DNA from 2 places in the Sphingopyxis sp. LARHCG72 genome. Region 2 is predicted to be linked to the other one. Evidence: predicted binding sites of a transcription regulator. Region 2 holds the regulator's gene; the other holds the start of a gene.

Region 1 (4,187 bases), on a different contig from region 2:
TCGGCGGTGTTGTCGGCCTCGACCCCGCCCGCGAAGCCAGCGCGCTGCACCGATTTCGAGCGGAGATAATAGAGCGATTTGATGCCGAGTTCCCACGCGCGATAGTGGAGCATGAGCAGGTCCCATTTCTCGACGTCGGCGGGGATGAACAGGTTCAGCGACTGCGCCTGATCGATATAGGGCGTGCGGTCGGCCGAGAGTTCGAGCAGCCAGCGCTGGTCGATCTCGAAGCTCGTCTTGTAGCAATCCTTTTCGTCCTGCGACAGGAAGTCGAGGTGCTGGACGCTGCCGCCGCGTTCGAGGATCGAGTTCCACACCGCGTCGCTGTTCTTCGCCTTGTCGACGAGCAGGGCTTCGAGGTGCGGGTTGCGGATCGAGAAGCTGCCCGAGAGCGTCTTGTGCGTGTAGATGTTCGCGGGGATCGGCTCGATGCACGCGCTGGTGCCGCCGCAGATGATCGAGATCGACGCGGTCGGCGCGATCGCCATCTTGCAGCTGAAACGCTCCATCACGCCCTGATCGGCGGCGTCGGGGCAGGGGCCGCGCTCGTTCGCGAGCAGCATCGAGGCCGCATCGACCTGCGCGCGGATATGCTTGAAGACGCGGAGGTTCGACGACTTCGCCATCGCGCCCTCGAACGGCAGGCCGCGCGCCTGCAGGAAGCTGTGGAAGCCCATGACGCCGAGGCCGACCGAGCGTTCGCGGCTCGCGCTATATTTGGCGCGCGCCATTTCGGGCGGGGCGCGGTCGATATAGTCCTGAAGGACATTGTCGAGCATGCGCATGACGTCTTCGATGAAGCGCTTGTCGCCGTTCCACTCGTCCCAGGTTTCGAGGTTCAAGGACGAGAGGCAGCAGACCGCGGTGCGATCCTGACCCAGATGGTCGCGGCCGGTCGGCAGCGTGATTTCACTGCAGAGGTTCGAGGTGGTGACCTTGAGCCCGAGGTCGCGATGATGCTTCGGCATCATGCGGTTCACCTGGTCGATGAAGATGATGTAGGGCTCGCCGGTCGCGAGGCGCGTTTCGACGAGCTTCTGGAACAGGCCGCGCGCGTCGACGGTGCCGCGGACGCTCTGGTCCTTGGGCGAGCGGAGGTTGAATTCGGCGCCGTCGCGGACGGCCTCCATGAACTCGTCGGTGATGAGCACGCCGTGGTGGAGGTTCAGCGCCTTGCGGTTGAAGTCGCCCGAGGGTTTGCGGACCTCGAGGAACTCCTCGATCTCGGGGTGCGAGATGTCGAGGTAGCAGGCGGCCGAACCGCGGCGCAGCGAGCCCTGCGAAATCGCGAGGGTGAGGCTGTCCATCACGCGGACGAAGGGGATGATGCCGCTGGTCTTGCCGTTCAAACCGACGGGTTCGCCGATGCCGCGCACCGCGCCCCAATAGGTGCCGATGCCGCCGCCGCGCGAGGCGAGCCAGACATTCTCGTTCCACGTGCCGACGATGCCCTCGAGGCTGTCGTCGACCGAGTTGAGGTAGCAGGAGATCGGCAGGCCGCGGCCGGTGCCGCCGTTCGACAGCACGGGGGTCGCGGGCATGAACCAGAGTTTCGAGATATAGTCGTACAGGCGCTGCGCGTGATCCTGATCGTCGGCATAGGCCGACGCGACGCGCGCGAAGAGATCCTGGTATGATTCGCCGGGCAGCAGGTAACGGTCTTCGAGCGTTTCCTTGCCGAAGTCGGTGAGCAGCGCGTCGCGGCTCTTGTCGGTCACGATCTCGAACCGGCGCGCGTGGACCTTGGGCTCGCTGCTGTCGTTGAGCTTTGCCGCGGGCACCGCCTCGGGAGCCGATTCGCCCTTGCCTTCAGGGGTCGCCGGAGCGTCGCTCTTTGCCAGTTCCATCGTCGCCACGTCGCTTGTCTCCACCCGTTCCGTTTCCCGAAAATCCATCGAATTCGCCCCCGATCTGAACGCGCACATGATGCGCTTTGTTCCTGTCTTGTTCGACTCAGGGCGAAGCCCCGATCCTAGCATCTAAACCTGTCCGCGTGGGCACTTTTTTTGAGCGCAGGAAGGGTTTTCCCGTGTCCATATGGGATGGACGACGGAAATCCGCCACTTGCAGCCTGATACAATTTATTGGGGTGCCCCCGTGGTTGACCCACCACCTATAGTGCCACGTCGGCGCTGCGATGCAAGAGAGTAAATGACAGATTGACGACTCAACTCGTCGATAATTTGATTCGTCTCGTCGCTGCTGATGGACGCTTCGCACGCGGCGGGCAAGGCATTCCGCGGGTTTTCGCGGCGATCCCCGAAATGCCTCTGACAAGGCAGAAATTTTGGCTGTCCGGCCCCGGTGGCGGATTGGTGCGGGTCACGCCGCCAAGGGCGACCGGAAAGGGTTGGACGGTCCGCGCCGTCCGCGTGTGCGGCGGGCAAAAAGAAAGGGCCCCGGCGATGCCGGAGCCCTATCTGAAATCTGTTTCCTGCTTAGGCCTGACCGCCAGCACTGTCCGTGCCGGTGCCGCCCAGGAATCGCCAAAACCAACCCATGACTTGTCTCCTGTTCACACTGCCCACGAGGAACAGTTAACGGAGCGTATACCTTAATTAGTAAGGTAAATCGAGTCTTAACTATAAGCATTGCCGCCAGATTGGCAGTTACGCGGTGCGGTTCTGGGGCGGGGCGGTGAGCGTGCTGGCGAGCTCGGAAAACAGTTGAGGTTTCCCAAGATGATAGCCCTGTCCGACGTCGCAGCCGAGGCCGCCGAGCAGCGCCATGGTTTCGGCATCCTCGATGCCTTCGGCGACCGCGACGGCGCCCAGGCGATGGGCGAGGTCGATCGTCGATTTGACGACTTCGAGGTTCCGTTGCGAATCGCGCATCGTCATCACGAATCGCTTGTCGATCTTGATTTCGTCGGCCTCGATTTCGGTCAGATATTCGAGGTTTGACTGGCCCGTGCCATAGTCGTCGATCGACAGGCGGATGCCGGTGCGCCGCAGCTGCGCCAGCGTCTGGCGCGCCTGGCGGCTGTTTTCGATCTGCGCGGTTTCGGTGATCTCGATCGTCAATGTCTCGGGCGGCAGATGGTGTGCGGTGAGCATCACGCGGATCGTGCCGACAAGGTCGCTGTGATCGAGCAGCGTTGCCGACAGGTTGACCGACATGTTGATGTGAATGCCGCGCTCGCGCAGCTGCGCGGCCGAGCGGATCGCCTGATCCATCACGAAGAGGGTGAGGCGATAGATGTCCTGGCTCTTTTCGGCCTGGACGATGAATTCGTCGGGGGGGATCGGACCGCGCGTCGGGTGCGTCCAGCGCGCGAGCGCCTCGACCCCGACGAGCGTCTTCGTCGCGATTTCATATTGCGGCTGGAACGCGACCCAGATGTCGCCGCCGGTCAGCGCATCCTCGAGCTGCGAATGGAAGCTGAGTTGCCAGCCCGCGTCTTCTTTCTGGCGCGAGGTATATTTGGTCCACAGCGAGCGTGTGCGGATCGCGCGTTCGGCGGCAACGAGCGCGGCGGCGAGGCGCTGCGCGTTCGACCCCTCGAATTCGTCGTTCACCCCGAAGGCGATCGCGACGTCGACGCGGAGATCGCCGATCGTGAGCGGCGCGTTGAACAGCGCGGCAAGGCCCGCCAGCTGCCCCTCGATCTGGCTGTGCTGATAATAGGGGACGAGCCAGGCAAAGGTGCCGTCGAGATCATGGTGGAGCGTCGTGCCCTGCGAGGCGAGCTGGAGGCGGCGGGTCACCTGTTCGACGAGCTTGCTGATCCCGTCGCCGGGAATGAAGGCGGCCAGATCCTCGAAATTGACGACCTTGGCGGCGACGACGGTCGCGCTGCCGAACGCCGGCTGCGACCGCAGGGCCTCGAAATTGGGCAGGCCGGAAACGGGGTTCTCGCGCTGCGCCGAACTGCGGCGCCGCGTGCGCGATACGTTGGTTGCGATCGCTGCGATGAAAATGAGCGCGGTCCCGATCCACGCCGTCACCAGCATGGTGCCGAGGAAGACCTTGCCACCGATCAGGACGGCCGCCGTGCCGAACGCGACGGGCGCGAAGGCGCGTTGAAAGCGCGGGAGAAGCGCGAGCCCGATCGCCGCGACGGCAAAGAGGAATGGCGGAATCCAGCCGATGTCCACCGGATTCCCGCGCTTCAGTGTTTCGGCGGCGATGACGTGAAGATAGCCCCCCGGAATGCGATTGTGCCCGGGCAGGTAGAAATAGTCCTG
Region 2 (4,187 bases):
GGCATGGTTCGCGCTTCCGTCGATGACGCATTGGATCGGGCTGCTCCTGCTCCTCGCTGGCGGCTTGCTTGGCGGCCTGTTGCTGGGCTGGTCGAGTCGCCTTGGGCGCGCGGTAGCCGTCGCCTGCGGCGTGATGGCGGTCGGGATGCTGCTCATCTGGGCGCGCGCGCTCTGGGTGTCCGCGCCGGTTCTGGCGGCGCCGGTTGTGACCGAGTTTTCGGCGATCGTCGATCGCGTCGAGCCTCTGCCCGCGAAGGGGCAGCTGCGCATCCTCGCGCTGCCGCAGCGGCGGAGCGATTTGCCCCCGCGCGTGCGGCTCACCCTGCGCAGCGAACAGGCGGTAGATCTGGTCGATGGTGAGACGATCGGCGTGCGTGCCCGGTTGATGCCGCCGCCGACCGCGAGCCTGCCCGGCGGTTATGATTTCGCGCAGCGCGCTTGGTTCGATCGCATCGGCGCGGTGGGAACCGTGCTGGGAGAGGTTTCGCGGGCGCCGGGCAGTGGACGCGCCGCGCCGCCGCTGCGCGCGCGATTGAGCGCGCATATCCACGGCCAGGTCGAGGGATCGGCGGGCGGCATCGCGGCCGCGCTCGTGACGGGGGATCGCGGCGCGATCAGCCAAGCGGACGAGGAAGCGATGCGGCGCAGCGGCCTTGCGCACCTTCTGTCGATCAGCGGGCTGCATGTGACTGCGGTGGTCGGCTTTGCGATGCTGCTGACGATGCGCCTTCTCGCGCTCAATCGCCGGCTCGCACTCGCGGGTTATGTCCTGCCGCTTGCCGCCGCAGCCGGTGCGCTTGCGGGAGGGGGATATACGCTCCTTGCAGGGGCGGAGGTTCCGACGCTGCGATCCTTCATCGCCGCGCTTCTCGTGCTGATCGCCTTCCTGATGGGGCGCGAGGCGCTCACATTGCGGCTCGTCGCGGCGGGGGCGCTGATCGTGCTGATCTGGCGCCCCGAATCGCTTGCCGGGCCGAGTTTTCAACTCAGTTTCGCGGCGGTTACCGCCATCATTGCGCTTCACGAGAGCCGCGCAATGCGGGTGTTCCTTGCGCGCCGCGAAGAGCCGTGGCTATTCCGGCTGGGGCGCGGGGTTGCGGGGCTGCTGATCACCGGTTTGGTCGTCGAAGTCGCGCTCGCGCCGATCGCGCTGTTCCACTTTCACAAGGCGGGGCTCTATGGCGCGCTTGCCAATGTCGTCGCAATCCCGCTCACGACATTCGTCATCATGCCGGCCGAGGCGCTCGCGCTGCTATTCGACAGCGTTGGCCTCGGCGCTCCCTTCTGGTGGGTCACCGAACAGGCGCTGCAACTGCTGATCGGCCTTGCGCACGGCGTCGCCGAGGCGCCCGGTGCTGTCGCCATGCTGCCCAGCTTCCCGTCATGGGGTTTTGCGCTGGCTGTTTTTGGGGGGCTCTGGATCCTGCTCTGGCAAACTCGCTGGCGGCGGGCGGGGATTGTTCCGCTGGTCATCGGAGCGGCTGCCCTGCTCGCCCAGCCGCGCCCCGACCTACTCGTCACCGGGGACGGCCGCCATATCGCCGCCGCGCTTCCCGGTGGCAGCTACGCGCTGCTCCGCGATCGCGCCGGTGACTATATTCGTGATACGATGACGGAGGCGGCGGGTGTCGATGCGCCCCTCGGCGCGCTGGCCGAGCTCGATCATGTCGAATGCAACCGCGATTTTTGCCGCTGGAGCCAGGGCGAAGGCGCTGTGCGGCGCGTCATTCTCGCCACGCGCGGCCGCGACCGGATCGAGGGCGCCGACATGGCGGCCGCCTGTGCTGCCGCCGATGTCGTGGTCAGCGATCGCTGGCTACCGCGCGAATGCGTGGGCCGCTGGATGACGATCGATCGCGACAGTCTCGCCGAAACCGGCGGGCTGGCGCTCTATCTGGGCGAAACGCCCGAAGCCGTCGCCGCGCTCAAGGCGGGCGACGAACATCCGTGGCGCTTGCCGCCGCAACTTAGTGGTAACGACGAAGCAGTCCCGACAGCCGACCTTGCACGATAACGCGCTCGGCGGGGTAGCGCTGCGGTTCATAGGCGCTGTTCGCGGGATCGAGCCGGATCATCCGGCCTTCGCGGCGGAAATATTTGAGCGTCGCATCCTGTCCGTCGACGAGCGCGACGACGATATCACCCTCGCGCGCGGTGCTCGCCTTCTGGATCAGCGCATAATCGCCGTCGAAAATGCCCGCCTCGACCATCGAGTCGCCCGAGACTTCTAGCGCATAATGTTCGCCAGAGCCGAGAAGCGCAGCAGGAACAGCGAGATTGTTGTGATCCTCGAACGCCTCGATCGGCACGCCCGCGGCGATCTTGCCGTGGAGCGGAACCTCGACGATGTCGTTCGCCGCGATCGGACGCAGCGCGGGAGCGGGTTTGCGGAGCGGAACGATATTGTCGCGATCATCGCGCACGGCTGGCTTAGCGGCGTCGGGAACCTTGAGCACCTCGAGCGCGCGCGCGCGGTTGGGAAGGCGGCGGAGGAATCCCCTTTCTTCCAAAGCACTTATCAGCCGATGTATACCCGATTTCGACTTGAGGCCGAGCGCCTCCTTCATCTCCTCGAACGACGGCGAAATGCCGCTGGCGTCGAGCCGTTCCTGGATGAAGTGGAGCAGTTCATGCTGCTTTGCGGTCAACATCGGTCGTTCTCCATGATGGCCTGGATGACGCCCAAGCCGGACATAGGGAGAACGATAGTGGAACAAAGCGGAACTTGTCAAGCGACGGCGATGTAATCCGCCATTTCCCCGGCATCGCGCGCCGGGGCGCCAATCTCGCGGATCAGCAGAGCGTTCGCCGAAGCGAATGGCAGGGTGAGTCCGCTATCCTGCCCGAAAAGCGGGACAAGCTCGCCATTTTCGAGTCGCGCGCGCAGATAATCGCGCCGTGCACCGCCTGCGGACAAGGCCGCGGCGAGCGGCGCGCGGTGCACCACCGGCAGCGGATCGCGCGCGCCGGCGAGATGCCGGACCAGCGGCAGCAGGAACATGGTCGCGGTGACGAACGCCGACGAAGGGTTGCCGGGAAGGCCGAGCAGGATCGCGTCGCCGAGCCTGCCGGCGATCACGGGTTTGCCGGGGCGCATCGCGATGCGCCAGAAATCGAGGCTTCCGCCCGCCGCTTCGAGCGCGGCGCGGACATGATCATGGTCACCGACCGAGGCGCCGCCGACGGTGACGATGACGTCGTGACGTCGCGCCAGTTCCTTGAGAACATGAGCGAGTTTTTCCCGGTCATCGGGGATGTGATGCGGCAGGACCGGATCGGCGACGTCGCCCGCGAGCATCGCCGCGAGCATCGCGCCATTGCTGTCGGGGATCTGGCCGGGGGCGAGTTCGCGCCCCGGCTGCACGAGCTCGTCACCCGTGGTCACGATCGCGACGCGCGGGCGCATGCCGACGGCGAGTTGTCCTGCACCGCTCATCGCCGCCGCGGCGATCGCGCCGGGCGTCAGCCGGGTCCCGGCGGGCAGCAGGCAATCCCCCGCGGCGAAATCGATCGCGCGCGCGCGGATATGGCGCCCGCGCGAACCCGGCCCGTCGCCGGTGAGAAGGAGTTGCCCGCCCGACAGCGCGACATCTTCCTGCACGATCACGGTATCGGCGCCCTCTGGCAGCATTGCCCCGGTAAAGATGCGCACCGCGTGGCCTACGTCGACGTGCAGCGCGGGCACCGAACCGGCGGCCACCTCACCGATGACGTGCCAGGGGCCCGGCAAATCGTCGAAGCGAATCGCATAACCGTCCATCGCCGACAGGGCGACCGCGGGCTGGTCGCGCAAAGCCCGGACATCGTGCGAAAGATATCGTCCAAGCGATTCGGAAAGCGCGATATTTTCGCTTCCAAGCGATTCGCGTAGTGCGAGCAGCCGCGCCTGCGCTTCTTCGACCGGAAGCAGGCCGCTCATGCGGCGCGCCAGTCGCCCGAACGGCCACCGCTCTTTTCGATGAGGCGGATATCGCCGAGCACCATCGCACGATCGAGTGCCTTCGCCATGTCGTAGAGCGTCAGAAGCGCGACCGAAGCAGCGGTGAGCGCCTCCATCTCGACGCCCGTCGGCCCACTTGTCTGCGCAACAGCTGTGACCGCGATGCCATTGTCTTCCCATGCAAAATCAACACAGACCTTAGTCAGCGAAAGCGGATGGCAGAGCGGAATGAGGTCGGCGGTGCGCT

What was found. Region 2 encodes LexA, which represses DNA repair genes until DNA is damaged. Its sites were predicted from a motif close to GTTCCNCNCTTGTTCT; they were not measured.
Region 1: ACIPPQ_RS20625 (ribonucleoside-diphosphate reductase subunit alpha) is a predicted target of LexA. The motif match lies at 1,936-1,951, and genes of this name have one in related genera.

What each region holds. Positions count from the first base shown of each region.
Region 1 is NZ_JBIXJU010000012.1:85,693-89,879, reverse strand. It holds gene ACIPPQ_RS20625 (ribonucleoside-diphosphate reductase subunit alpha) at 1-1,895, opposite strand, end outside; gene ACIPPQ_RS20620 (EAL domain-containing protein) at 2,610-4,187, opposite strand, start outside.
Region 2 is NZ_JBIXJU010000005.1:79,740-83,926, forward strand. It holds gene ACIPPQ_RS12620 (ComEC/Rec2 family competence protein) at 1-2,014, shown strand, start outside; gene lexA (transcriptional repressor LexA) at 1,968-2,651, opposite strand; gene ACIPPQ_RS12630 (molybdopterin molybdotransferase MoeA) at 2,729-3,919, opposite strand; gene moaC (cyclic pyranopterin monophosphate synthase MoaC) at 3,916-4,187, opposite strand, start outside.